2 regions of the Paenibacillus sp. FSL R7-0163 genome follow, and region 2 is predicted to be linked to the other one. Evidence: riboswitches for the same ligand, from Rfam matches in the RefSeq annotation. Region 2 holds a riboswitch; the other holds the start of a gene.
The links. A riboswitch is a leader RNA that binds a small molecule or an ion and turns the genes downstream of it on or off. The one in region 2 is predicted to bind cyclic di-AMP.
Positions count from the first base shown of each region.

Region 1: it holds a riboswitch for cyclic di-AMP, as region 2 does, so the genes downstream of both, NST45_RS26920 (3D domain-containing protein) here and NST45_RS10920 (APC family permease) in region 2, are expected to answer to the same signal.

Region 1 is NZ_CP150224.1:6,120,246-6,141,962, forward strand. Features, by position in the region: gene glmU (bifunctional UDP-N-acetylglucosamine diphosphorylase/glucosamine-1-phosphate N-acetyltransferase GlmU) at 1-663, opposite strand, end outside; gene spoVG (septation regulator SpoVG) at 936-1,223, opposite strand; gene purR (pur operon repressor) at 1,433-2,260, opposite strand; gene ispE (4-(cytidine 5'-diphospho)-2-C-methyl-D-erythritol kinase) at 2,336-3,190, opposite strand; gene NST45_RS26895 (small, acid-soluble spore protein, alpha/beta type) at 3,331-3,507, opposite strand; gene NST45_RS26900 (Veg family protein) at 3,651-3,926, opposite strand; gene yabG (sporulation peptidase YabG) at 4,203-5,105, opposite strand; gene rsmA (16S rRNA (adenine(1518)-N(6)/adenine(1519)-N(6))-dimethyltransferase RsmA) at 5,271-6,155, opposite strand; gene rnmV (ribonuclease M5) at 6,152-6,703, opposite strand; gene NST45_RS26920 (3D domain-containing protein) at 6,880-8,046, opposite strand; cyclic di-AMP (ydaO/yuaA leader) riboswitch at 8,332-8,561, opposite strand; gene NST45_RS26925 (TatD family hydrolase) at 8,760-9,530, opposite strand; gene NST45_RS26930 (HD domain-containing protein) at 9,582-10,865, opposite strand; gene NST45_RS26935 (AbrB/MazE/SpoVT family DNA-binding domain-containing protein) at 11,161-11,415, shown strand; gene rsmI (16S rRNA (cytidine(1402)-2'-O)-methyltransferase) at 11,821-12,732, opposite strand; gene NST45_RS26945 (tRNA1(Val) (adenine(37)-N6)-methyltransferase) at 12,729-13,502, opposite strand; gene yabA (DNA replication initiation control protein YabA) at 13,612-13,977, opposite strand; gene NST45_RS26955 (stage 0 sporulation family protein) at 14,008-14,808, opposite strand; gene holB (DNA polymerase III subunit delta') at 14,948-15,922, opposite strand; gene NST45_RS26965 (YaaR family protein) at 15,940-16,383, opposite strand; gene NST45_RS26970 (cyclic-di-AMP receptor) at 16,435-16,764, opposite strand; gene tmk (dTMP kinase) at 16,891-17,532, opposite strand; gene NST45_RS26980 (aminotransferase class I/II-fold pyridoxal phosphate-dependent enzyme) at 17,533-19,071, opposite strand; gene NST45_RS26985 (sigma factor G inhibitor Gin) at 19,284-19,469, opposite strand; gene NST45_RS26990 (hypothetical protein) at 19,679-20,203, shown strand; gene NST45_RS26995 (hypothetical protein) at 20,267-20,680, opposite strand; rRNA gene rrf (5S ribosomal RNA) at 20,939-21,055, opposite strand; rRNA gene NST45_RS27005 (23S ribosomal RNA) at 21,185-21,717, opposite strand, start outside.
Region 2 is NZ_CP150224.1:2,456,086-2,464,890, reverse strand. Features, by position in the region: gene murB (UDP-N-acetylmuramate dehydrogenase) at 1-789, opposite strand, end outside; gene NST45_RS10940 (ABC transporter ATP-binding protein) at 940-1,740, opposite strand; gene NST45_RS10935 (iron ABC transporter permease) at 1,796-2,830, opposite strand; gene NST45_RS10930 (iron ABC transporter permease) at 2,830-3,885, opposite strand; gene NST45_RS10925 (iron-hydroxamate ABC transporter substrate-binding protein) at 4,106-5,113, opposite strand; gene NST45_RS10920 (APC family permease) at 5,317-7,134, opposite strand; cyclic di-AMP (ydaO/yuaA leader) riboswitch at 7,259-7,418, opposite strand; gene NST45_RS10915 (disulfide oxidoreductase) at 7,613-8,077, opposite strand; gene NST45_RS10910 (DsbA family protein) at 8,074-8,805, opposite strand, start outside.

The sequences.
Region 1 (21,717 bases), 3.2 Mb from region 2:
AGCTGCGTCATGGGTCTGATATCCTAGTACGGTATCCCCTTGTGAACGAAGAATCCCAATCACATCAGTCAAATAATACTCCTGCTGGTTATTACTGTTCGTTACCTTCTCGAGTGCAGCAAATAATTTAGCATTATCAAAACAATAAGTGCCTGTATTGATTTCCTGAACTGCATCTTCTTCAGTAGTGCAATCCTTCTGCTCTACAATCTTCAGAACGCCGCCATCTTCACCACGAATAATTCTTCCGTAGCCTGTAGGCTTTTCCATAACTGCTGTCAATACGGTTGCAGCCGCATTACGCTGTTCATGAAGCGCCATGAGTCCTTCCAGGGTCTCCGTGGTTACGAGTGGTGTGTCTCCACAAATAACTATAGTTGTTCCTTCTTCGCCAGCAAGTAAATCCTTTGCTTGTTTGACAGCATGGCCAGTGCCGAGCTGAGTTTCCTGCAGAACGTATTCCGCTCCATCACCTACATAGGCCTTAACTTTCTCTGCGCCATGCCCAACAACAACAACGGTGCGCTGGCATCCGGTCGCTTTTACTGTATCAAGCACGTGCCCTACCATCGGCTTACCGCAAACGGGGTGCAGCACCTTATATAATTTAGATTTCATTCGCTTGCCTTGACCTGCGGCAAGTACTACAGCCATTCTTTTCAAGAATGCCAACCTCCTACTCTTGAACTCACTACTGAATATATCTCATTCCGGGCAAAAAGAAAAGAGAACCATGAAGTCATGGTTCTCTTTTCTATAAACCCCAAGTTAGAAAAGCATTTATCGCTGCCTTTCGAAGATGTCGTCAAATCCTTCACCAGCAATAGCTTTTCTTGCAAGATCAGGCTGCTAATTCATGATGTGTATGTCGGTGTGATCTTATCAAAAACGGCGGATCCTACGCCACCCAAAAGGTAGCAGTCTTCCGAGGAAGCCTAAGCTCCCTCTTCAATAACTTCTTCTTCTTCCGTAGCGGCGCGATCGTACTCGGCCAGAACCGCGGATTGAATCTTCTCGCGTGTTCCCGAAGAGATCGGGTGCGCGATATCGCGGAATTCGCCGTCCGGTGTACGCTTGCTGGGCATTGCAACAAACATCCCATTATTGCCATCGATGACGCGAATGTCATGAACAACAAACTCGTTATCGATGGTAATGGATGCGATTGCTTTCATTCTCCCCTCAGAGTTAACGCGGCGGAGTCTGACATCCGTAATTTGCATGTGTGTGTTCACCACCTTTTTCCATCAGAGACTTGGTGTATAATTCCACACAGCAAAGCGAATTCCTTCTTTTTCATTCCATAAAATACCTAAAAAAGAAATATATTTTTTGGGATATGTTGTTTTCGACATACATCGAGTAGTTTACTTAATATTCCTTACGTTTTCGACAATTTCCACGCTTTTTGAAAATGTAAGAGAATGGCTAATCAAGAGGAAAAGTAGTTGCCCGGATGCGCCGAAATTCTCCGCTCTTTGGAGTCTACTTCACTTAGTTTTACCAAAGACACGTAATCGTGCAACAGACGCTCTTCCGTCTCTACAGCGCCTGATTCCACTAAAACGCCTACCCCAGCAACCTCGGCATTAAATTCACCGAGCAGATCGACCATACCACGTACAGTCCCTCCCGCCTTCATGAAGTCATCTACGATAAGTACTCGCGATTTCTCCTTGAGTGCCCGTCTGGAGAGAGACATTGTGTGTATGCTTTTATGAGATCCTGATACGTAGTTAATACTTACTGCTGATCCCTCTGTAACCTGATGGTCACGTCGCACAAGCACTACCGGCAAGCCTAGCTGTGCTGCTGTTGCATAGGCTAGTGGAATGCCTTTCGTTTCAACGGTCATCACCACATCGATTTCCGATCCGTAAAAGGCCGTTGCGATGATCTTACCCGCCTGTTCCATCAAAGACGGCAACCCAAGTAGATCCGACATATACAAATAACCGCCAGGCAATATCCGGTCAGTCTGCTCTAGCTGCACACATAAGCGCTGCACAAAGGTTAGCGCCATATCTTTAGGCATAACTGGGATATAACGAACTCCACCCGCTGCACCAGCTAAAGTCTGCAGCTCTCCGATGCCTTCACCTTCAAATACTTCTTTTATGATTGCCAAATCTTCACTAATGGAGGACTTAGCCGCTCCATAGCGATCGGCAAATATAGACAGCGGCAGTAGTTCATGCGGCCGCTCAAGTAAAAACTGAGTCATGTCTACCAAACGTTGGCTTCTTTTTAATTTCTTCACGGAATGCTCCTCGCCAAAACCGAATATTTTAGAAAAATATATCACTTTTGTACGGGTTTACACAAGAGAAGCAGACTAATTCAGTGATCTCACTGCGTAGACTTCCTTGCAGAACCCTCGCAGTCCGTTGTAAATCCTTGCTACTTTAGACTGCTTGGACACTAAACCGAATACGGTAGGTCCGCTGCCTGACATCAACACCCCATCTGCTCCGAGCTTTATCATCGCTTCCTTGAGCTGCTGAACCTCTGGATGCAGCCTTAGGGTAACATCTTCAAGCACGTTGCCTAGATGGTTGCATACGCCCCCAAAGTCTCCTGCTTCAATCGCTTGCTGCATCTTTCGAGCAGAAGGATGCACAGCTATATTATTGCTCCGAACGCGTCCATACACTTCTGCAGTCGATACATTGATCGGTGGTTTCGCCAACACAACCCAACATTGTGGCGGGTTGTTGATTGGCGTAAGCTTTTCGCCTCGTCCTGTAGCTAAGGCTGTGCCGCCTGTGACGCAGAAAGGCACATCTGAACCCAGCTCAGCGCCAAGCTCCTGTAGCTCCTGCGCAGGAATACCGAGACGCCACAGACGGTTTAGACCGCGTAGCGTAGCTGCGGCATCACTGCTGCCGCCAGCTAGGCCAGCCGCAACCGGAATTCTTTTATCCAGATGGATATGTACACCACTCTTCACGTTATAACGGTCTTTAATAAGCCTTGCCGCCTGGAAAGCTAAATTTTTCTCGTCCAGGGGAATATAACCAGCCTGACTTGATATTATAATAGTATCCCTTGGCAGCTCAGACAGCTCTAAGCGGTCTGCTAGATCTACCATGGTCATAATCATTTCCACCTCATGAAAACCGTCAGCACGTTTGTGCAGCACATCCAGCATCAAATTAATTTTAGCTGGTGCCTTTTCATACATTTTCAAGGCGTTCACCCACCTTCAGCTTTTCCCGTAAAAACAACTTAACATATTATATGAGAAACTTCTAATGAAGTCCAATAATAAAAGGGTGTCGCCTTTTAGACGCACCCTTTTTCAGTAATATTCACTTTATAGCCTAAAATTTAAGATTTCCGCGCGGCCTGTTCAGCAAGCTGTATCGCTTTTTTCACCATGTTGCCAGCGTCTTGAGTTGTAATTCCACCCCAGCCCTCACGTTCTACGGTTTCATAAAAACCCAGCTCCTTGGCTAACTCTGTCTTCAGTTCCTCCGACATCATGCCTCGTTTTCTGCGGCTCATTACGGAATTCCTCCCTTATGAAAATAAATGATTAACCCGTTGCCCAATTAGTATGCTTGCTTAGAACACGGATCATGCACCAAATATTTGTCCCAAAAAACGCAAACAAAAAACAGCCTCCAAAGGAGACTGTTCGTGAAACATTAAGCTTTAATATACATAATCCGCATCTGCCCATCGTCTTCACAAACTGTGATTTCCACAGATTCAGTAAGTATATCGGCATAGCTATAGGAGACTCGCTTAAAAGTTTGCTGCTCCTGATCCAGTTTGACAATAAATACAGAAGGGTACGTTTCTTCCAGGACACCTGTGCGTTCAACGGTTTTACGACGACCTCCGTTTGCACGCAATGTGATCTTATGACCGACGTGAGCTTCAAGACTGCGTTTGATTTCCAACAGCGCGTTATTAGCCATTACCTGACGACCACCTCTTTTCTTGTCCATTATACAACTTTTTCAGGACAATGTCAAAGCAAATAAATAATTAATTATAGTTGATGCATATTTCGTTGTCAACGGAATTTTTTTGCGAGAAATCAGCGCCGGACTAATATCCTTGTTATCTGTAATATAGGCATCACAAAGAAAAAAAGAAAGGGTTAAGCTCAGCGCTCACCCTTTCTTTCGGATATTCTATTCAGCCCATTCAAATTACCTATATTCCTGAAACCATAGACCTATCTCTGCCGCTTAAATGGCTGATGGTGTCACTTTTAGCGCCGACAGATTCTGCAGCCGCGGCATTCCGATACGGAAGCTGCCACGGGTCTCAACACCACCAATACCCTGATTACCGCTGATGGTATTATTCAGAACATCACTAAGATTTACAGTATCCCTGATGGAAGTAAAGGATGATTTTGCTGCTACATAAACGGGATCCAGAGCATGGATCAAAATTCGACCAGGTGAACTGGCAAAATTAGCCCCAGCTCCAAGTAATGCCTCGAAATGAGATTGGCAAGCACCGGCAACAATAGTCAACGCATCAAAATTCCGCTCATACTCCCTAGCTACCCTAATAGCAGCTATAAAGTTTTGCGAATTTTTGTAGCTATTCAGACTATATAGATCGTAAGTATGCTGTTGCTTCAGTACCCCATCATGACCAGTGATCACTACAATGTCTGGGCGTACACGGGGCAACAGCCGGTATAACGTATCAGCCATTGCAGATTCATGAACATGATGCCCTTCAGCGGGAATCCGCAGTTGCTCGTATAAGCTAAGGCTCTTATTCAAATATGCCGGATCGCCATCCAGATGCAGTACTTTACCCGGCACTTCAAAATAAGGAGCTTCCTTGGAGGGTGGAGCCCATGTCCCCTCTGTTAGGGTTCCCCCGCTCCGCTGACTTTGCTCCTGACGGTCCTTCCGCAGCTGTGTCAGTGATTCCTTCGCTTTGATCTGTGCTTGCTGTCCCCGTTCCGTTATTCGGGTAGGAGGCACTTGAACCAGGTCATCCAGAGGAGAATCCGCCAACAGGCGGAAATCTGTGCCTTTAATGACGGCTCTATCCTGCACGATATTATCTACACGAAATGTTAAATCACCGCCATAAGATTTGCGAACGACCAAGTCTCCTAAATTCATTACAACCACCACCTCTACCCCATCGTATGGGCAAAGGCCTCAGTTGGTTCATAACTCGCCATATTTTTAAAATATAAGAATGTATAATGCTCCACCAGAATAACATCCTTATATTTCTACGAGAAACGGTTGTCGTCCTTTAAGACAACAACCGTTTCTTATTGCTTATTCAATTCCAGCGGCTAGCAAAACACCGCTTAAGCGGGCGTATTCTTCAAGACTGAGTGTTTCTCCGCGACGGGTCGGTTCAATACCCGCTTCTGCGAGTAAAGCCTCCAGCTGCTCACGTCCTTGTTCAGGGAAGTAACGAGCCTTCAGATTGTTAGCAATCGTCTTGCGGCGCTGTGTGAAAGAAGCGTGAACCACTTCAAAGAAATGCTTCTCACTCTCCACCTTTACCGGAGGATGCTCTCTAACCTTCAGACGGATAACAGCAGACTCCACATTAGGTTGAGGGATGAATACCGTACGCGGCACGATACAGACGAGCTCAGGCTCGCTGTAGTACTGCACGGCAATGCTAAGACTTCCGTATTCCTTTCCACCTGGAGATGCAGCCATACGCTCCGCAACCTCCTTCTGAATCATTACAACGATGTTATCAAGGGGAAGCTTCTCTTCAAGCAGCTTCATCAGAATCGGAGTAGTCACATAATAAGGCAGGTTAGCAACCACACTGACCTTGTTCACAGTGGTGAAATCTTCCTTGAACATTTCCTGCAAGTTCACATTGAGGACATCATCGTTACGAACCTTAACATGGGGATAAGGGGAAAGTACGTCTTTTAATATTGGAATCAGTCTACGGTCTATCTCTACGGCAGTTACAGCACCGGCTGTTAGTGCCAGACGCTCCGTCAGCGCTCCAATTCCCGGCCCGATCTCCAGCGCCCCAGAATCGCTATCTAGTCCAGCAGCGTCTACAATCTTGTCCAAAATATTTTGATCAATCAAAAAATTCTGTCCCAGGCTTTTCTTGAACTTGAATCCATAACGTTGAATAATCTCTTTGGTCCGTTTTGGAGTCGAAATTTCCTCTCTACCACTCATGAAGTAATGCCTCCCTGATCAATTTGGGCGAGAGCCCCGGCAAATTCCTCCCGCGTAATCCCAAACATCGCCAGCCGCTTGTACAGCTGTTTGCCGTTACAATATCCGATTCCAAGCAAATTACCAAGCGCCATACGTCTTTCAGCAGCCCGAGGGTGTACAAGCATTCCAGCGGCCATAAGGTCATCAATACCAATCAAAGCAGGTGCTCCTTCAAAAGAGGTATGTACGTTACGCAGCGCATGACGAATCGCCTCTGGCGATGCATTCTCTACACCGATATCCCCTTTTCGAGTTGCGTCCTTCTCCGGAATAAAAGCATGCTTGCAGCCCGGCACCTTCGCTGAAACGATTTTACGAATTCGCTCCCCAGCATGGTCCGGGTCCGTAAGAATAATAACCCCTCTGCGTTCCATAGCTAGCGCAATCTTCGCAATTACAGTCCGGTTTACAGCAGAGCCGCCTGTCTCAATCGTATCTGCTTCCACAGCACGCTTAATGGCTACGGTATCGCTTTTGCCTTCAACGACGATTAATTCCTTAATCATATTTCTTGACTCCTTCCAAAAAAAGCAAAAAGAAGAGGATTCGCTCCTCTTCTTTTGGTTAAAGAATGTATAAGTGATGAGCGGTTGCTCTGCGATCAACGAAATGATCATCCAGCGTTCCTTAACGGTTATCATCACTATAGCTTATCAAAGGATTTTTTGCAAAAGCTTCAGTTCTAGTTAAGCTCTGGTTTCACAGGTCCAATCACATATACGGTACGTGATTTACGGCCGAAATTACGAGCATGGCTCAGGGAATCATAATAGACATCCACTTTATTGCCTTTAATGGCACCGCCCGTATCCTCTGCACGGCGGAATCCAAGCCCATCGATATAAACCCACCAGCCAATAGGAATTACATTCGGATCTACTGCAATTGTACGACCTTCCGTTACGCGTGTTCCGGAGGCAGTTTTAGTACCTATTCCTGGCTCTTCTGACGAATAAGCTGTCATGGAGACGTTCTTAATCATCTTCTTGTACTCAAAGTCTACGCCAGCCTTGCTTGTGACGTTCTTAGTCTTAGCGCTAACTTTAGTCGTTTTGGAGGTAGTGCTTGATTTGGAAGTTGTTGTAGCTTTAGCAACTACAGTAGGCTTAGGAAGTGCTTTAGTACCAACGGCAATGATCTTATCTTTTGTTACCGTTTGTACTTCCTTGCCGATCATGCGCATAGAGGCCAGTTCTCCGTCTTGATAGATCTTTTCAATATGCTGAACCATGACGCCTGGTTTGCCTGCCTGTGCCACTCTAACTGTTCCCACAGTAAGGGAGGGATCTGCTGTCTTAATAACACGGAAAGGTAAGTTAGTTGTTCGCTGTACCGTTTGCTTGTTGATACGAACGATCTTAATCTCCATGTCAGCAGAGATGGTGGTGTCTAACGAAGGAAAAATCTTATCATAGCCTTCTAGGTTGATACCCAGTTTGTCAATCGCCTGACCGATAGTGTCTTCGGTCGTATATAACGTTTTTGTTGCTCCGTCCGCAGTAAGGCTAAATTTCTGCGCACGATTGATAACGACACGGTCACCGTCTTTTATTTCATCACTCAGACCTAAAGATAATTCATCATGCGGCTGCAGCGAAATTTGCTCTTTCTCCAACACATCACCAAGAAGTGCTTCTCGCGTTTCAAGTGTCTGTGTTTGCCCGTCTATTACTAAAACAAATTGTTTGTTACTTTGACCGTGTACGTACAGCAGAATTAACAGCGCGATTGCGATTGAAATCACACCTGCAAGTAAAAGTACGCGAGTATTTACTTGCTCCCACCGTAATGCGAAAGACCTGCTGGATGACTGCGAATCATGGGATACCTCTGGTTGGAATAAGCCCATTCTCTCCATCCTCCTTACATAGCCTCGTCGTCAATTTGTATATCATGAGGACTGAATTTCTTTGACGAAACTATTTGAGATTGTCACAGGATACGCACGTATTAACTTAGCGTCTCCTGCTCATGGATCGCCTGCTCGGCACAGCTACTCCCACACCTGTTATATAACAGTATGCGGGCAACATTCAGTTTATTCAAAAATAAAGAAGCCTAAAAAGAGTTCTCTTGAGGACTCTTTCGTGGCTTCTCCGATGTCAGAATACGCGGGAATGTTTGTGCACGAGGTTGCCTCTCTTACTTGCGCTTACGGGGTTAGCTGTCGGGTTCGGACGAAAGAGAGACGCCCTATTTCAGGTCACCCGCTCACGGCGGTTGCCCTTAAATTCACCCCAAAGACCACGTGAAGAAATCAAATATTGTTCTGCGGCAATTCCTAGTCGTATTCAAGATACAGGCATGCGGCAGTTCAATATTGGTTCCCCCGTTCTCCATACGGAGACTCAGCGAGACGATCCATGAATCAATGGCTGTCACAATAACAACAGCTCACATCACTGAAAAGATGATATCCTGTTTTGATGCATGTTGTAAAGGACGATTCAACCACGTTTAAGCAAATATATGGTTAAAATATTGTAATAATCAGCCGTTTTTATATTAAAAAAGTTTAATATATCGGCTATTCTCTATTTTTCACCCGTTTTACTCCTGTTTTCAGACAATCCCAAATCGTTCCAGTGCGTTCGCATACGTAATTTTAGCCAATTCTTCCCATGTTAACCCTTTAATTTCAGCCGCAGCCTCTGCTACTAACTTCACATGAGCACTCTCATTTCGCTTGCCACGGAAGGGGTGTGGAGTCAAATATGGAGCGTCTGTTTCGATCAATAATCGGTCCAATGGCGTCTGTGCAAGCACCTCTTTAGGCACTCTGGCATTTTTGAACGTTATCGGTCCTCCAAATGACAAATGAAATCCAAGGTCTAGACACATTTTTGCTGTTTCCCAGCTGCCTGAGAACGAATGCATCACGCCACCAATTTCATTTGCTTTTTCCTCCCGTAAAATCCGTACAACATCTTCATGAGCATCACGGTCATGTATACAGATTGGCATTTTTAGTTCACGGGCTAGTCCGATTTGTTTGCGGAAGACCTCCTGCTGCACATCCTTGGGAGAGGTATCCCAATAATAATCCAATCCAATCTCTCCGATGGCCACCACTTTTTCATGGCTGCAAAGAGAGGCGATCCAATCGAGGTCCCCCTCTTTCATATCAATCGCATCCTGTGGATGCCAGCCCACCGCTGCATAAATATAATCATAAGATTCAGCCAGCTTCATCGTTGAAGGGATCGTTTCCCGATTAAATCCAATATTGATCATCTTGCTAACTCCGGCCTCTACTGCACGAGCAATAACTTCCTCGCGATCCTCGTCGAATTGAGGCGCATCTAGATGTGTATGTGTGTCGAACAGATACATTTTAAAGCTCACTCCTTGTTGTTTTTATCAATAGTTCCATAAATATTTGTATTATTTTGCAAAAATCTCTGCTACAGAAGAGGGCAAGCGTGTAAGGGCTTTTTTCAGCTTATCCTGTGGGAAATATAGATGATATCTGCCACGATGAATTCCGCTTATTGAGCGCACAATATCCGATACCTCTGAAATTTCCCGCAATTGCTCATTCCGATCAAGCAGTAAAATTTGATTATTGTCGAAGGCTGCTCCTGGACGGAACACATCATAAGGCAAATCTGTCGGATAATCAATCTCTAGGTCATATTCTGGGTTAAGTCCCACTCCCGCAAAACTGCTGCGGATTTCCGTAATCATATCTGTATCCAAATTCTCGATCTCTACATATTTATACAGTTTACGATGAATAAAACGGGTACACAAGTCGCTTAATAACTCATCTTCTTCAAGTGTCCATTGCATAAAAGCAGTCTGTACCAGTGCCTCATCAAGCATTAAATATTGCTTCACTGTTACTTCTCCTCGAAAGAGATCTTCCAGCGGAGCGATCATAAAGCGAAATTTGTACCCCTCTTGGAACAATTCTTTAGCTCTACGGAAGATTTGACGCAAAATAATTTCAGAGCTGCGCGTCACCGGATGAAAATATACCTGCCAGTACATTTGATAACGTGACATTAAATAATCTTCAATGGCATGCATACCTGATTCTTTTACTACAATCCGCCCATTATAAGGACGAAGCATTCTCAAAATCCGATCAATGTCGATGGTTCCATAGTTTACACCTGTATAGTACGCATCACGCAGCAAATAATCCATACGATCAGCATCCAGCGGACTGGAAACCAAATTGACAACAATTTCATGCTCATAAGTCTTAGAGATAACTGAAGCTACTTTACGAGGAAAATCTTCCTCCACATCACGCAATATTTCGGTAATCTCCGTGTCCTCCAAAATAATCCGGCAGGTCCAATCCTCATGGTTCATTTCAAAAGCTTCTTCTATAGAATGGGAAAATGGGCCATGCCCTAAATCATGCAGCAAAGCCGCACACAAAGTAAGCAAACTTTCTTCCGGAATCCAATCCTTATACCCGCTGCGCTCAAATTGCGAAATGATTCTTCGTGTAATTTCATATACTCCTAAAGAATGAGAAAATCGACTATGCTCTGCACCATGAAAAGTGAGATATGAGGTACCTAACTGGCGAATCCGGCGTAAACGCTGAAATTCTTTTGTATTAATTAGTCGCCAAATAATCGTATCCTGTACATGAATATAATTATGAACGGGATCCTTGAAAACCTTTTCTTCCGTGAGCGGCTGCTTCATGAGGTCAACTCCTTCTAATAATTTAATATGATTTTAACTAATATCAGTATATAATAAGTAATTATGTCGTACTTTGTCGAAAAGTATCATTTTTGGTCTTGGTAAATCGACAAAATGCTTTCAGGGCAATTCTTAATTTTTATAGGGACATTCAAAGTTCTTATGGAAATTTTCTTATTCAGCCTATGAAAAAAGGTTGACTGATTTGGGAATCGTTGGTATTATAAGTATCATAAAACAGTGAACAATGTCGAATAATGACGTTTTTGGAACATTGAGAGGAGTAACGATTGTTATGATGAAATCAACAGGAATTGTAAGAAAAGTAGACGAACTTGGACGGGTTGTTATTCCTATTGAATTACGCCGTACACTTGGCATTGGCGAAAAGGACGCACTGGAAATTTACGTTGATGGCGAACGGATTATGCTTAAAAAGTATGAGCCTGCCTGCATTTTCTGTGGCAACGCTGAGAACGTAACTTACTTTAAAGGAAAAATAGTTTGTCATGAATGCATTTCTTCCATCCCTACCCCTGTGACAAACTAAATTAAATAGTATATAATAGAACTAATCAAATTGTTAATTCTAACCTTTTCATATCTCCTTGACCTCCCGTGACCGCGGGAGGTATTTTTTATGTCTGGGTTTGCCCTCCCTAAGGGCAATGTACTTCAAGACGGAACCAGTAATACTTAGTTGTATTTCTTACAGTTATTTTAAATGATTTTTACCATTAAACGAATTAATTGTATTTTGTACACTTATATTCCCTATATCTCCGTGAAATCAATCATTTCCACCTTTATAACTGTATGAAGTACAACTAAACGAACAAATACATAAAAAAATTCAAAAATAACTGTACAAAGTACATTTAACCCACAGATAAATCATTCAAGCTCGGGCCGTTTCCAAGAATCCTTAGTTATTCTAAGAGTTCGTCTACAACACTTACTCTTCTGCTCTATCAAGCAACGCATTATAAATATCCCGTTTGGCTACACCCCGGTCTGATGCCGCTTTTTTCATAGCCTCTTTACGTGGCACATCCTGTGCTTCGTAATGAGCTACATGTTCTTCAATGCTTAACTGACGCCACCACGCCGATTCTGCGATTTCTGCATCTTCCTTGCTCTCCCCTTCTACGACAATAACATATTCGCCTAGCGGAGGATGTTCAGCAAGCCAAAGTGTACATTCCTCAATCGAACCGCGTAGAAATTCCTCATATCTTTTCGTTAATTCACGTGCCAACACAATCTGGCGATTGCCGAATGCTTCTTGAAGATGAGCAAGTGTCTTAACTACGCGATGGGGAGATTCGTAGAACAACAAAGTTCCTTGAGCCGAACGAAGTGGACTTAATACTGCTCGGATGTCCTTACGCTCTCGGGGAAGAAAGCCGATAAAAGTGAACGTATTCGTAGATAGACCAGAAGCGATCAAAGCTGACAACGCTGCGTTAGCTCCAGGGATAGGAATCACCGGAATTCCATGACTTATAGCAAGGGCTACAAGATCCGCTCCAGGGTCAGAAATCGCTGGTAAACCGGCATCGCTGACGAGTGCCAAATTTTTTCCTTCTATTATATAGCGTACAAGCTCAGGTCCACTGGCGGCCTTATTATGCTCATGATAACTAAACAACATCGAAGGTGAAATCTCAAAGTGGCTGAGTAATTTCCGGGTCTGTCTCGTATCTTCCGCGGCAATAATATCACATTCCTGTAAAGTGCGGACTGCACGATAGGTCATATCCTCCAGATTACCGATAGGTGTAGCCACCAGAAAAAGCGACCCTGTTGTCTCCTGAGTACTGGTATTGGTCTTGTTTTGAAAACTGCTTTGGCATGATATCGTCATGATTTACCCTCTTTAGCACCATAGTAGATGTCCATAATCTCTGGACAGTATTGATTGTCCTCATTATATACGATGAGCGGTGGTTGTAAACGAACCTCAGGCTTTCCATCACGTGTAGCTTCGATTAATACCATATTAGCCTCTAGATGGGCACGTGGATGTACAAACCGAATAATCTTTGGCTCGAGTCTATATTGTCTCATAAGACTGATAATATCAACCAACCGTTGTGGTTTATGAACCATACTTACCTTTCCGCCCGTCCGAACCAATCGCACACAAGCCTGAATAACCTCCTCCAGAGTACAGCCTATCTCATGACGAGCCATAGCCTGATGGTTGTTCAGCTTCAGATCACTGCCATTAAGCGGCATATAAGGAGGGTTCACCGTTATTGCATCATACACACCATGTCCTGCGGTAGTATATAACTCGCGTAAATCACCTTCATGAATTACAACCTGATCCTGAAGGCCATTGAGAGCCACACTACGACGAGCCATATCAGCTAAACGAGGTTGTATTTCAATACCTTCTATAGAGGCTTTTGTCCGGGTAGTCATTAAAATCGGTATTACACCATTTCCCGTACAAAGATCTAGAACTCTTCCACGTGGCGGAACACTGGCGAAACGAGCAAGCAATACAGCATCCATAGAAAAGCTAAATACTTCATCACTTTGAATAATGCGCAGGTCATGCGTTAGTAAATCATCCACCCGCTCCGTCGGTAACAAGGGGACAGATATATCATTAAAAGAATTCTTCATGTAATAATCTCCTAAAGGTTTTGTTGAAAAAAACTTGCTTCAAATGCATATGCCTATTGGCCAAAATTCAAAAAAAACCGTAGGATTAATCTCCTACGGCTGGATATCCTCATTTATTAAGAAAAGAAAGACAGAACAGACAGTCACCTTCCGTGCGTAAATGTCCAAAATAAACATTACAGATGTGAAAGCCTTCGTGGTAAAGTCGAGCCAAGTTGTCATAACCTTCCCCGACAACCTCTTCTGTTCCCTCTCCGGTAGCTAAAAGAGCTTCCGCCTCCGCAGAATCTACGGTAGGATCCAAAGGTGCATCCCGCTTTAAAATTTTGCGAAGCTGTTCATTCTCCAGAGTTAACCTCTGGTTAGCTTCCATCAGTTCTTTTACCGTCTGTTTCCATTCTCCAAGATTGGCGCGCATCGTTTCCATCTGCGCTTCCATATCCTGCATGTGTGCAAATATATTTTTCTTCTCCAAGTTTCCACCCCGAAAGTAACCTTATATGGTTTACTTGACGACAACATCATCCATTGGAAGTTCCTTAACTTTGCCCACTTCAAACAACTGTACATGAACCGTACGGTTTCCGGCATTGATTCCTACTACTTTGCCATCCCCCAATGAGGTCACGACAATCTTGCCGACCGCTGGCATTTCTTCCTTTACACTCTCATAATTGTCATGCTCAAATTTCAAACAACACATCAGACGTCCACAAAGTCCGGAAATCTTGGTCGGATTAAGTGAAAGGTTCTGATCCTTGGCCATTTTTATGGATACGGGTTCAAAATCCCCTAACCAAGATGAACAACAAAGCACTCGTCCACAAGGTCCAAGTCCACCTAGCATCTTTGCTTCATCACGTACCCCAATTTGCCGAAGCTCAATGCGGGTCCGAAAAATACTTGCCAGATCCTTAACCAATTCTCTAAAATCAACGCGTCCTTCGGCCGTAAAGTAAAATATAATCTTATTACGGTCAAAAGTAAACTCTACATCTACGAGCTTCATTTTGAGACCGTGGTCGCGTATTTTATTTAAACAGGTTGTAAAAGCCTCCTTAGCGGCGCTTTTGTTCTCCTCAACTACGCGTGCGTCGGTTTCTCCGGCAATACGCATCACTTTTTTGAGGGGTAGTACAACATCGGACTCCTCCACCTCTTTTTTGCCTACGACAACCTTACCGTATTCCACCCCACGTGCTGTCTCAACAATAACACATTGATCTCGTTCAATCGGAAAATCAAGTGGATCAAAATAATATATTTTACCCGCTTTTTTAAAACGGACACCTACTACGCTGTACAAAAATTAACCCCCTTGTTTGCCGGTAAAAGGAACCTATGGGCATGTCCGCTCCCTGATGATCCATGCTTGTCCTTCCTCGTCTGTTAAAACGATACTTCCAGGTAAAGCGACATCCGGAGGATATATCATTGCTAATCCTTTAACTTTCCAGTCGGATTAAGAACTGCTCCAGACACAACTGGGCATTGGCATTGGAACGCAGCTTCTTAGTACTCTCTGCTGCATATCCCATATAAGCCACCCATTGTTCCGCACTGCGCCCACGGGCATGCCTGGAAATAAAGTCTAACTGATCTATAAAAACGATACTTTCATGCTTGCGGTACAGGAAGTAGAGCATATCTTTAAACCATAGATGGAACATGCTGAAAAGGATATCCAAATGTTCAGCGAGCCCAGTCTTGAACAGCTTCTGCCCGGCAGTTGCTACCGTGGAGCTGCCCTTGCTTAAGGACTCCTTAGCTAATTGTAACACTAGATTTCTCATTTCTGCAAACCAATTCTGTTCCAAAAGTTCCCTGCAACCATCAAGTCCCGAACTAAGTGATACTGCACATCGAGCTAAGGGGATCGGCACACCCTCACTTGCTAGCGCTTGAAGCATAATATCCGGATTTAACGGACTAAATGGAATCCGCTGAGTCCGTGACTGAATCGTCGGCAATAAAGAACGACTATTATCAGATATTAGGATTCCTACTGCCGGAGCTGGCGGTTCTTCCAGAAACTTCAACAAACTATTGGCAGCTTGTACCGTCATTTTGTCTGCCCCATCTATAATATAAACCTTTGGATTCACACCCTCAGATCGATAGGAAAAGACACGCTGCAGCTCACGGATCTGATCTATTTTTATGCTTGCACCGTCGGGCTGCAGCAATGACAAATCAGGATGGTTTCCATGCTCAACCTTTCGGCACTCTAGACATTCGCCACAGGCGTCATCCTTGCTTTCAGTGCAAAAAATTGCTTGGGCAAACATCAGCGCCGTCTTCATTTGTCCACTGCCTGCTGGTCCTGTAAATAAATAAGCATGGCTCACAGCGTCCTTGCGCAAGGCATTTTGGAGTAGCCGTTTAGCATGCTCCTGGCCTACTATATCATGAAAAGGCATAATTTCCTCCCAAAACTTTAAAAAGAAAGGTTGATTAACAACCCGCGAATTTCTCCAACACGTCCCAACAGATCTATTCGGCCCTGCTCACTATTCAGCAGATCGTCTGCCATAGATAGCAAAGCCGCATCAATTTCCTCAAGCAGCTTGTAACGCTTGCCCCGCCCACGTCTATCCCATCCACGTGTCTCTTTCAGTATAACGCCTCTACGAGCGGTTTCTTCCAGAAACCTTTTGATCATCATCCGGTAAATGGTGAGTTCACGAATGGTCATAGACTTAGATAAACGGTCGCCTTGTGACTGTATTTCTTTGATCTGGCGGTTTAGTTCATCTTTGGTTTTCTGTTCACCTTGCTGCTGAAAAACGTCAGAGAACGATTTCTGCTGAACAGGCTTATTAGCCCCTTCTGCATTTGGAAGCTCACTCTTTAAGGGCCTATATCCCGGATTGATCTTCAAAGGTTATCTACCGCCCCTTTTTTGTAAATGACTTGCTCATTTATATTATACTTAATAATGTTCGAAACGATCTACAGGAAGCACGAATACAGTAGCGCCACCGACCTGTACTTCAACAGGGAGCGGTAAATAGGAATCCGTCGTGCCACTCATCGGAGTTACTGGAGTGACTAGTTGTTCACGCACTTTACAGCTGTTACGGATAACGTTTAGTACAGCTTCGATCTGACTGTCTTCTACCCCAATCATAAATGTCGTATTTCCCGCCCGCAGAAATCCACCTGTACTTGCGAGTTTGGTAGCACGGAAATTGGCTTTTACTAGCTCACTGGATAACCGGTTACTGTCTTTATCCTGGATAATTGCAATGATCAACTTCATCTTCGCATTCCCTCCCAAAAAAGTTTTATGGAGTATTACTACTTAATGTGTTCTTAGTAGTAACCTCACTTCATAAGCAAACGCTTAGTTATATGCCACTTCTCTTATTATATTAGACAAAACACCCTAAAAACCCTTTAATACTCTCTCTTCAAGAGTTCTCACGATATCTTGTTCTACCAGATGAATAGGGCGGTTTGCATCAAGAACTACTATTCTCTCCGGATTCGCCTTAATTAATAAATGATATCCTTCACGAACCTTCTGATGAAAGGCAAGACTCTCCATATCCAGACGATTGACTTCGCGATCTTGATTGGCCGCAATCCGTGATAATCCAATCTCAGGTTCTACATCCAGATAAAAGGTTAGATCGGGCATGCGATTTCCAATAGCAAAGCGGTTAATACTCCACACCTCTTCCATACCTAATCCTCTTGCATGTCCTTGATAAACGAGACTACTGTCTACAAAGCGGTCACAGAGGACTGTAAGCCCTTCTCTAAGAGCCGGCTCTACTACTTCAGCGAGATGTTGGCTTCTTGATGCAGCGTACAGCAATGCCTCTGTACGTGCATCCATTGCAGTATGGGCAGGATCCAGAATAATAGAGCGAATTTTTTCGGCGATTTCAATGCCTCCAGGTTCACGTGTAATTCGATAGGGCATGGACCGATTCTGCAAATATGCTGCTACTCTGCCCAGTACCGTTGTTTTTCCGGAGCCTTCGCCCCCTTCTAATGTTATGAAGAAACCTTCTTTGCCCACTTATACTTCTCCGCCCTTCTGAATGTTGTATACCTTAATACGCTGCAAGACCGGATCAGCACAAGCCTGGAACTTCGCGCCTCCATAAGCTAAACCAGTCAGTCTTTGCTGTATCTGATCTGTGATGACCTCACCCGGATATAATAATGGAATGCCTGGTGGATAGGGAATTACCATCTCTGCAGCTACTCTCCCCACGCTGTGTTCAAGATTAATACTTTCTACCTCATTGGCTGTCACCGGCTTCAAAGAGAAGGGAACGGGTGCTGAGATTTGTAAAACATTCAAATTGTTCCACGTGGAAATATTTCGAGATTCTGAAATGGCAGCGGTGTGCGGTGATTCGGATGTATCCTCCGACTCTATTTCCCGCAGCGCCTGCAATAACCTTGCTGCATCTTCAGCCTTCGAACCGAGGCTGAACAGCAGCACTACGTGCCGGTCGTCACTCATCTCCGGCACACAGCCCTTAGCTTCGAGCCTGCGCTGCAGCTCGAAACCGCCTAGGACCCCGGTGGCGTCATAAATGACGACTTTGAAGGGGTCCTGCATCTCGTACGCCGCCTTATGCAGCGGCGTACCGTCGTGCAGCGGCTCTGCCGGCTGCACCAATCCATAGCGCGGCAGCTCGGCAAGGCCGCGCCGCAGGACATCCACGGCGGCCAGCCCCGCCGTGAAAGCATCGCTGCCCCGGCTGTGCAGCAACCGCCGGGCAAGATCAAGCGACGCCATCATAGGATATGATGGGCTGGAGCTCTGCACCATGGCGAGCCGCTGCGAGAGCAGGGCACGGTCGAGCCGCTGCCCTTGAACATGCAGCATAGCGCCCATGGTCATTGCTGTGAGCATCTTATGCGTGGACTGCACTACGCCATCCGCGCCACAAGCAAGCGCCCCGGCAGGCAGTGCCGGGTGCTGCCCGTAATGCGCCCCATGCGCTTCATCGACAAGCAGCGGTACTCCGCTGTCGTGGCAGATACGCGCGAGGGGCGCGAGGTCACTGCCCATGCCGTAGTAATTGGGCATGGTGACAAATACAGCGGCGGCTTCAGGATAGGCTGCAAGTGCAGCCTCAACAGCCTCTGCCGCCGGCGCTACTGCCAAGCCGCTGAGTGGATCAATCAGCGGCTCGACGAAAACAGCCCGCACTCCAGCTAACATAAGACCATGAATCACTGATTTATGCACATTTCGTTGAAGGATCAGAATCATTCCAGGCTCGGGGCAAGCCGTTAGAATCAGCGCCAGGTTGCCCGCCGTACTTCCGCCAACTAGAAAAAAGCTCTCCTCTGCTCCAAAGCAATCAGCAGCCAACTCCTGTGCTTCCTTAATGACTCCCTCAGGATGATGAAGATCATCCGTGCCGGTAATCTCCGTAACATCGTACTTCATAACCTCATCTAGATACCCAGCGCCTTCTACGCCGTCATATGCCGCTCCATTTTTATGTCCCGGCACATGATAAGATATATTACCCACAATTCTATATTGCTCCAGCATTTCGTATACAGGCGCCCTACATCGTTGTAATTTATTCATATTAAATTCCTTCCCATAGGGTTCCTTCTATTTTAACGTAAATATTCAAAAACTCCTATGTTTCCTCATAAAAGCATCTGACTGAACAGCAAAACGGCTCCCCCCGCTTAAACAACGAGGAAGCCGTATATGAATATCTCTAATGCAGTCCTTATATCTTTCATCCAGACCGCTCTCTTATCCGCATCAATTAACAGAGTTACTCTACTTACTTAAGCGTTCTTTTGCAATCCGATCTTCTTCATCTGGCCAATAAAAAAACGGTACTTAGCATCTTCTGCCTCGGTACGGATCATTTCTGCCTCACAATCCTCACAAATAAAATGCGAGACAATCACAATACCTTCTTCTTTTTCCTGTCCACAAATGATACAAGCTTGCTCGGTTTGCTGTTCCATAACCATCCCACCTTGACTCTTTTAAGAACAGTATGATACACCTTCTATCATTTTAAACCTTTTCATAGTTTTTTCATATCCTTCGTTTCGTGTATTATATATATTCCGCTGCCCCCATATCGGTGAATATTCGCCCATAGTTTAATAAAATGCTTTCATTCGCCGATATTAAGAACATATGAATCTGTGAGGAGGTTAGTCTATTTTATATGGAATCCAACACCAAAGGCGCTGCTACATTCTATCAATATAAATTAATCAAAAAAATTAATCTAACGGCACCTCTGCTGCGTGTTTATATTTTGCTCCCTCTTTTGGTCCTTGTGCTCGAGACAGTCTTTCTTTCTTGGTGGAGTATTCTCTACTTAATTATAGCTGCACCGGTTATGTTCTGGGTTCAATATGTTATTTCACGCTCAGTACTTCTAATCTCCGGGCATCCTATTTCAAAAAGATGGTCCATCTCATTTAAAATCCCGTGGCTTGGCTTCATGCCAGATCAACACATTAGTTACCGCATTTTCCGTAAAGTACAGTTACATAATTTTTATATTGGTCTTTGTATTGCAGCTCTCTTTATTTTTTGGTCACCACCGGCATTTACAGTATCCCTGATTATTTGCCACTTGTGGCTTTTACTACCCCGTCTCTATACACTGTTCAAAATAAATCAACGCAACAAGGAAGGCATGCTGAAGTTTAATCCAACCGATGCCTCCTATTACTCTCAATAGAGTACGGTTAACCTGTATTCGCATATAAATAAATAATCGCCATCCATAAAGGACGGCGATTATTTATTTTGTCTTAAGACCTTTAATTAAGACCTTCTTTTCTTTAGGGATCATAACTATAAAATAATCATCATGTACTGTTAAATGAACCGTTACTCCATCCTTCTGAAAAACACCAGATGAATCGGTATTCTCCTCTTCCTGTTCAACCCATCCCCAGGCCTTAATAGTATCCATATACTCCTCTGGGATACCATTCTTCTCCTTTAATCCAGGTAAAGAATAACGTACATAATCCATAGCAACGTTTGTCGTAGTCTGGTCTGGTGAGTACGCCTCTTGGGGTACAGGGAAATTCTTCTCGTTTAGCGCACCCTCAAAAGCATCCCAGCTGGGCGCTTTCGTACCGCAGCCTGCCAGTATTAAAGCTACTATACACGAAAAAATTAATATCTTAATAATTCTTGTTTGTTTCATGCCTTAAATCCTCCTTACCTCCACAATGCATCTAAAGACACAAGAAAATTCAAAGTTAGAATTTATGAGTAGTTCCTTCGTATTAGAGATGTTGCTTATTATTTGCACTTATCTATTATACTTGTATCGACCTCAGCGTCGGTAACAAAAATGTCACTCAATTACAGCCCCTTCAGATGTTGTACTCCCCTTCAAATATCACTCTTGTCCAAAAAAAACAAAAAAGCCACTGCTGATAAATCAACAATGGCTTAATGTGCTTGGCAACGTCCTACTCTCCCAGGACCCTTCGGTCCAAGTACCATCGGCGCTGGAGGGCTTAACGGTCGTGTTCGGGATGGGTACGCGTGGAACCCCTCCGCTATCGCCACCAAACATGCGTCTGTGAAACAGACGCTGCCGCGTGAAATTCGGTTCATCACCAGAAGTGACAATAAATTTCTAAGCGTATTACAGGCTTAATCGCCTGAAAACTGAATCCGAAACGAATCTGCATTCTAAGTATAGGATAAGCCCTCGACCGATTAGTATTGGTCAGCTCCATGCATTACTGCACTTCCACCTCCAACCTATCTACCTCGTCGTCTTCAAGGGGTCTTACTAATTGGGAAATCTCATCTTGAGGGGGGCTTCACGCTTAGATGCTTTCAGCGCTTATCCCGTCCGTACGTAGCTACCCAGCCATGCTCCTGGCGGAACAACTGGTGCACCAGCGGTACGTCCATCCCGGTCCTCTCGTACTAAGGACAGCTCCTCTCAAATTTCCTGCGCCCACGACAGATAGGGACCGAACTGTCTCACGACGTTCTGAACCCAGCTCGCGTACCGCTTTAATGGGCGAACAGCCCAACCCTTGGGACCTACTTCAGCCCCAGGATGCGATGAGCCGACATCGAGGTGCCAAACCTCCCCGTCGATGTGGACTCTTGGGGGAGATAAGCCTGTTATCCCCAGGGTAGCTTTTATCCGTTGAGCGATGGCCCTTCCATGCGGTACCACCGGATCACTAAGTCCGACTTTCGTCCCTGCTCGACTTG
Region 2 (8,805 bases):
AATAAATCCCGCATGCTTCTTGGATACCTCAGCACCGCCGATTCTTGTACCCTGTAAGCCGCTCTCTTGAATTAACTGACCTGCAAAACGGCCTGGAGGCCGCTTAAATACACTCCCACAGGATGGATACTCAAGCGGTTGCTTCGATTCACGTAAATAAGTTAGTTCATCCATTTTTGCCTTGATCGTTAAAACATCACCGGAAGTCATAGCAAATTTGGCCTCAAGTACAATGTACTCACCGCTTGCGAACACGCTTTTTCTGTAACCCCATTGCAGCTCATCACCTTGCAGAGTTACCAATTGCCCGTTCTTATTTATAGCTAGTGCACTATGCAGGACATCTTTGATCTCACCGCCATAAGCACCTGCGTTCATATAGAGCGCTCCACCAACTGTTCCTGGAATGCCACAGGCGAACTCAAGACCCGTAAGCTCCTTATCAAGTGCATATCTGGAAACATCAATTATTTTGGCACCACATTGCGCATATAAGAGATTGTCGCGAATCCCCATTTCGGTCAGTCCTGCCGTTTGCAGAACGATCCCACGTACACCTCCATCACGGATAATCACATTGGAGCCATTCCCAAGTACCGTAAGGGTTATCCCATTTTGTTCTGCATATGTAACGATCTTTTGAATTTCATCATAAGTAGCTGGTGCAGCCAAAATATCAGCTTTGCCGCCCATTTTAGTGTACACGTGATCTTTTAAATTCTCATGACTTTTCACTTTTCCTGCAGTCATTAGCTGCTCTAGGTCATCTTGAATTTTGTCAATATTCATGTTTTCATGCTCCTTTAACCATGTATAAATGATGGTCCTTGATCTATTTTAAAGAGTTATTATGAAATTGTAGGCAACCACAACTGTAACAACGAACAGGCTCCCTTGTCAATGACGGGAGCCTGTTCGTTGTATGATTTTAGATGATAATTACACAGCTTTATAGGCAGCAAGCTCGTAAGGAAGACACAGTGGCACACCCGTACGTGGATCCGGAACGATATCCGCTTCAATTCCAAACACTTCCCGCAATACATCTGGTGTCATAACCTCAGTAGGTGAGCCTTCGCTAACCACAGTACCGGACTTAATCGCTACCATATGCTGCGCATAACGAGTAGCATGATTCAAATCATGCACGACCATGATGATGGTACGGCCTTCTTCCTCATTCAGCTTTTGCAATAGCTGAAGAACTTCGAGCTGATGCGCCATATCTAGGAAGGTTGTAGGCTCGTCAAGGAATAAAATATCTGTTTCTTGAGCTAACGCCATAGCGATCCATGCGCGTTGACGTTGTCCACCTGAGAGACGGTCAATAGGGCGATCATGAAAAGATTCCATGCCCGTAACAGAGATGGCGTTGGAGATGATGTTGCGATCCTCAGCGGTCATCGTGCCAAATCCCTTCTGATGAGGGAAACGACCGTAGCTGACCAGCTCAGATACCGTCAGACCGTCAGGAGCCGTTGGGTTCTGCGGTAGAATCGCTAGCTGCCTAGCAACCTCTTTAGTTGAAAAGTTATGGATCGATTTGCCGTCCAGCATTACGGTGCCACTCTTCGGCTTCATAATCCGGGCCATCGTTTTGAGGATTGTAGATTTACCGGAGCCGTTAGCGCCCACTAGTGCGGTGATTTTTCCCGTAGGGATAGACAAGTTCAATCCTTTAACTATAGTAGCCTCTGCATACCCAATACTTAATTCTTCTGTATTCAAACGTTCTGACATGATCTACAACTCCCTTAAAAGTTTTATGGAGCTTTGCTCCTAAGTATGAACTAATTTACGCTTTAGACTTGGCGAGTAAATATAAAAAGTAAGGTGCGCCAATAATCGCAACCACAATGCCAGTAGGAACTTCCGCAGGTTGCAACACCCATCTGCCGATGGTATCAGCGGTAATCATAAGAAGCGCCCCTGTCAAAGCACTAGCAGGTAATAACACCTGATGACGGGGTCCCACGAGCCTGCGAGCCAGGTGTGGTGCTATCAGGCCGACGAAGCCAATACCTCCGCTTACTGCGACGCAGGAGCCGGCAAGCGCTACGGCTGTTACCAGAAGGAGAATACGTTCCTTCTCCACACGCATTCCTAGACCTAATGAAGTATGGTCCCCTAGATTCAATACATTTAGAACCCGGGCTTTATAGAAGGCGAACGGTAACAGAATCGCGATCCAAGGCAGCAAAGCAAGGACGAATCTCCAATCCCCACCCCATATTTTCCCGGCGATCCAAGTAGCTACAAATTGATAATTATTAGGATCAAGCCTAAGTGCCAATACAAGCTGGCAAGCATTGATTCCTGCAGCGACCGCAATCCCGATAAGGATCAGCCTTGTAGGAGACAGACCATCTGCCTTCCGGTAGGCAAGAATATAGATTAAAGCTGCGGTCAGGCCAGCCCCACCAAGCGCTAGGAGAGGCAAGACAAATACCGGAGCTGCTGTTGTAGCCGGAAAGAACGAGATAAAAATGATTACAGCAAAACCTGCACCAGCACTTATGCCCAGCGTAGCCGGTTCGGCGAGTGCATTACGTGCGAGACTTTGTAGAATACAGCCTGATACTGCAAAGCCCGCTCCAACTAACAATGAAATTACGATGCGGGGTAATCTGAAATCAAATAAAATAAGCTTTTGCTGATGTGTTCCATCACCCAGCAGTGTATGTAATACCTCCAGTGGGGATAGACGCATAAACCCTGTATTCATACTGACTATAAACACCACGACGATCAGTATAGCAAGGAGCGATAACACCGTTAGGGCGCGTGTACGGCGTTCTTTTTCATCTGGAGTAAGGGTTATTTTGGGCATTACAGCTCCCCCTTCCGCTTACTCGCTAAATAAATAAAGAAAGGTACGCCGATGATGGCAATTAAGGCTCCTAGCGGTGTCTCATACGGTGCATTTATCATTCTTGCGGCAATATCTGCAAAGATAATCAATAAGCTCCCCAGAACAGCCGAGCAAGGTATAATCCAGCGGTAGTCCACTCCAACGAAATAACGTGTAACATGTGGAATAATTAGTCCTATAAAAGCAATCGGGCCAACCGTTGAAACCGCACTTCCAGCTAAGATAACCACAACAATCATACATGCCAACTGAACTAACCTTGTCCGCTGCCCCAGACCAACCGCAACTTCTCTTCCTAAGCTGAGCAATGTAACGGATCGTGATAACATCATCGCTGCAATTAAGGCTACGGCCACCCAAGGGAATATAATCTTGATCTGAGTCCAGCTAGCTCCCCCCATCCCACCGGCTAACCAGAAGGCTATATCCTGAGATAAGTTGAAAAGAATAGCTACTCCCTGACTAATAGCAACCAATAAAGCACTAACTGCCGAACCTGCTAGTGTCAATCGCAAGGGGGTCAGGCCATTAAAAGAAAGCGAACCGATTCCGAATACGATAAAAGAGGCCACAGCGGCACCGATAAAGCAATACAACATTAGTGAAGTGAATGAGAGTGAGGGTGCAAAAGCAAATACTATTGCCAGCGCTACTCCTGCTCCTGCATTCAAGCCTAACAGCCCTGAATCCGCAAGCGGGTTTCTTGTCATCCCCTGCATGATAGCCCCTGCTACTGCGAAGCAAGCACCGACTAAGGCGCCAGCAATAGCACGTGGAAATCGCAGTTCTCTAATCACCTGATGTTTTTGTAAATCTGGATTGAAATGAAATATTGCTTCCCATACCGTAGCTAACTTGATATCTGCCGCACCCACTGAGACCGAAAGTGCCAATCCGAAGGCAATGGCAGCAAGTCCAAAAATAAGAATACCAATGGCAGCTGCCGGTCGGGTATGTAGAGCTTTTTTGGGTTCATTGTTAATACGATTTGCGAAATCTGAGGGTGAAACCATGGGTTGTCTCCTTATTCAATAGTTACAATGGTTTATATGATAACAACAATCATTCTCATTATCGCAAAAATATTTATGTTGTACAATTGCAGGAACGATTTTTCCGTACTATGGGATTGGTTTATAAAAAAATGGTGCAGATCTTTGTATCACGAGATACTTGATCTGCACGCCCTTCCCCACCGAAATGATCAGTCTCATTCATGGTGAATTACGACTTTTATTTCACAAGACTTTTTAGCACATCGTCAATGATTTTGCTGCCAGCGTTCGCACCACTGTAAAGCCAGCTGCTTGTTGAGCTCATTTCATGCACATTTCCAGCTTTCACAGCTGGGATGCCCTTCCAAATTGCACTATCTAAGATCTCCGAACCCTCAGTCTTATCACTATTTACAAGGAAAATATGATCTGCAGTCAGCTCAGAAAGCTTCTCTAGCGAGATTGGATTCCAAGTTGCTCTTGTTCCTACTGGGATCTCTGTTACTAAGTTAGGAAGCTTTACGCCAAGGTCTGTATATAATACAGCACCACTGCTGCGGGTTTCGTCTACAATATAGAAGTTTTTTTGCACCAACCATAGAATAGCCGCGGACTCTTGTCCAATAGCTCCTGCAAGCTGTTCTTTCGCAGCCGCTGCTTTAACATCATAATCTTTAATGGCTTTTTCTGCTTCAGAGGTTTTGTTCAAAATCTCACCAATCTTGAGCAAAGATTTGCGCCAATCTTGATTTAGTTCATCCCCAATTACATAAGTGGGTGCAATCTTATTCAACTGATCGTAAATCCCGTTCTGAACAGAAGACTCCGATGGGATGATAATAAGATCCGGAGCAAAGCTGGTTACAGCCTCTAACGGAAGATCGTAACTAATTGTAGGAACATCCTTCAATTCAGTGGCCAGATAATCCTGAACGCCATTTGTAACTGACCATTGAGCTACTGGAGTCACACCCAGAGTTACCAATGAGTCTTCCAAATATGAACCCAGGACGCGCTGTGGATTAGCCGGAATCGTTACTTCATGGCCCATTGCATCTGTTAATGTCTTAGGAGCAGCAGGTGCCTCTGTAGATTCTGCTGTAGGAGCTGTTGTAGGCGCTGTTCCTGCATTTGATGAACTTTCAGCATTATTATTACCACAAGCGGAAAGTAATAGCGTCATCACTATTAGTCCGCTCATTGTCACTTTCATGCTTCCTGATCTTTTTCTGTTAAGCCAAAACATTAAAAACCCTCCTATATGTAACTGCTTTGATATTCAAAGGTGACCTTTACCTCTGCTTCACTTTTAAATGATATTGATTCTCATTCTCTGTGTCAACATATAAATTTCAAATTCTGTGGATTTGCAACAATTTCCTTCATATAAAATACAAAAGAGGTTATATTCCGAACGTTCCGGATATAACCTCATCTTTAATCTTCTACTTATTTATTTAAATGATAAGGGACAGTCGCTACTACAACGTCCTTTTGATTCATTAGATACGAGCGGATTAAAAAGCTGGTCTGATTATGAAGCACGGCTTGCCACCAATGTTTGGTAATAAACTGTGGAATCAGAATCGTGATGTGATCCGTCGCAGCTGTCTTCCACTCAACCGTATCGATAAACTTCACTAACGGACGAATGATACTACGATATCTGGAGCGAAGTACAATCAGGCGTACGCCTGGATTCCATTCCTCCCACCGTTGCTCCATCTTATGAATGTCTTCTTCATCAAAGCCTACATACACAGCAACAACATTATCTGTTAGAGACTTCGCATAGCTGATGGAATGTAATACAGCACGTGTAACCCCTGCAACAGGAACAACTACAGTACTTCCTTTAATTATAGGTTTATCAGTAGCCGGACATATACGCAGTTGATCCGCAGTGTTCAAATAGTGCTTATGAATACGGTGGAACACGAACATTACAGCAGGTAAGAAAATGAATGCCATCCATACGCTTGAGAATTTAGTAATAATAAATATAAGCGTAATCGTCAATGTAGTCAGCATACCGATGGTATTTACAACAAATCTTTTCACCCATCCAGCAGGTCTTGTTTTGATCCAATGCACCATCATCCCCAGTTGGGATAAGGTAAAAGGAATGAACACGCCTACCGCATAAAGTGGAATCAAACCTTCCGTATTCCCATGGAATGCAGCCACAAGTATGATAGACATAACTCCTAGAAAAATAATGCCGTTTGAGAAGCCCAGGCGGTCACCACGGACCATAAATGCGTGTGGCAGATATTTATCTTTTGCAAACATAAAGGCAAGCAGCGGAAACGCTGAATATGCTGTATTAGCTGCCAAGAACAAAATCACTGCTGTAATCCCTTGAATGAAAAAGTACAATCCGCCACGGCCAAAGGTCGATTCAGCGATCTGAGAGACAACCGTAGCCTTTTCATCTGGCACAATACCATACCAATACGCCAGCACAGTGATTCCGGTAAACATAAAGCCAAGGATAAGTCCCATGATCATTAGCGTCTTGGCTGCATTCTTCTCAGCCGGTGCTTTAAAGTTTGGGATCGCATTAGATACGGCCTCAACCCCCGTTAGGGCTGAACAACCAGAGCTAAACGCTTTTAATAGTAGAAACAAACTTACATTAGATACGGCGCTGCCTATTTCAGGAACATTCGCATGCGCGCCACCCATTGCATATTTAACGATACCGGAGATAATCAGAACAACAATCGAAACCACAAACAAATACACTGGAATTGCGATGAACGAAGCCGATTCAGTCACTCCGCGAAGATTAATGATTGTTAATAGAACGATAACAGATACAGCGATGAGAACAGTATGATTATGAAGACTTGGAAAAGCCGATGTGATCGCATCCGTCCCTGCCGAGGCACTAACCGCTACGGTAAGAATGTAATCCACCAATAATGAACCCCCAGCGAGCAGCCCTGTCGGAATACCAAGATTGCTCTTGGCTACGATATAAGCTCCGCCTCCTTGCGGATAAGCAAAAATCGTCTGCCGATAGGATAAAATCAGGATGGCCAGCAGGCCCAATACGGCTAATGCAATTGGCAGGGAATACCAGATGGCAGTAAACCCGGCAGCCACCAGTACAATCAGTATTTGTTCCGTTCCGTAGGCTACAGACGAGAGCGCATCAGAAGACAGGACAGCCAGTGCTTTAACCTTGGATAACTTTTCATGATCGAGTTCATTCGACTTCATCGGACGTCCGATCAATAGTCGTTTTACCTTGCTTACCATGGTGGATACAGTTCCTTTCTTTGGGAGCTGAAACGGAATTTCCGTGCGCTGTTTTCATCGGTGGATTTCATAAATGCAGACACAAAAATAAGCATACGGAAATGATCCGCATGCTTATGCATGGTCATTTTCCCACCTTGCTTACGAGGTTAGCTGGCGGATTCGGGCTGTGGTTATAGCCCTACGGTACAGGTCTGTTCGACCCGGTTCCGATTCACCCCATTGGCATGAATGCCAAGTTTGGTTCCCCCGTTTTTCCTAAGAAAATTCAGCGCATATTCAACTTCTCACAAGGTCTAATATTAGTCTACAAAGTGCCTACAGTAAAGCGTTGAAAAAAATGAAAAAAGAATGAAAAAACATCCAATAAGCTCAAATATAGCGTCTTATTGGATGCTCTCTTTCATTATCTTCAATTATCCCTCTAGCCCGTGATTTTAATACCTTTTCAGCTTTTTTGTAACTTCCAAAGCGAAAACTAAAATCCTAAGCTCTCCTCTGCATCTACTTCAATCATTTCTTCTTCCTTACGTCCATACCAAAGAAGGAGACTAATTAGAGCAAAAGCGATTAAAGCTAACAAAGGAATCGTAATAAATCCGAAGTAGTTCAAGTAATCTTTATTACAAGGAACACCAATTGTACAAGGTAGAACTTTACTTAACGCTGGAATCTTCTGTTCCGCATAATGATAGATTGAGATACTGCCACCAATCAAACTTAATGGAAGCACATAAGGAATGATGCGCTTATCTCCACGGAAAGTGGCAATTCCCAACAAAAATAACTGCGGATACATAAAAATCCGCTGAAACCAGCAAAGCTTACAAGGTTCATATTTCAAGACTTCACTTAAATACAAGCTACCAGCTACAGCAACCAAAGAGACAAACCAGGCCAGATAGAGGCAGTTACGCTTGCAAAAAGATAGGAATTTTGTCACTTTGCCTCCACTGCTTTTGCGGCGGTGTTAATTTCAGATGTAATCGCTTCAATATCGAAAGGTTCAGCCGTTTTCACCCCATTAATGTAGAGCGAAGGCGTAGTTGTCACGCCTGCGTCAGTTGCCAACTGAATGTCTTTCTTCAGCTCATCTGCATAAGTTTTCTCTTGGATGTCTTTACGCAACAGATCGTAATCGATCGCTAATTTCTCTTTTTCAGCAAGGCTTATCAAGAAATCCTCAGTGGCCCATTCGTCGCTCTCATCCCCTTGCTGCGCATATACAGCATCATAGAACTTCCAGAATTCATCCTTATTCTGATGGTATACAGACAATGCAGCTAGTGAAGCTGTCTCAGAGTCAGGACCAACGAAAGCCATATTTACAAAGTAAAGAGCTGCTTTTCCCTCGTTGACAAAATCTTGAACAATTTTCGGTTTCATGGAGCCAGCAAACTGGGAACAAGCTGGACATTTGAAATCGCCAAATTCAACAAGCTTAACAGGTGCATCCTCATTACCAATCCTAGGTAGCTCACTGTAATTGAATTCTACCGGTTCTCCTGTAGAGACATTCTTTGCTGCATCTTTCGAAGCTAACATAAACAATCCAACAAAAATGATAACTACTACAGCTATTGAACTAATAACTAAAATTCTCGTTTTCTGCTTCTGTTGCTCCTGTTCTACCCGTCGTTTCTCTTGTTTGCTCAACTGGGGAACATTTGG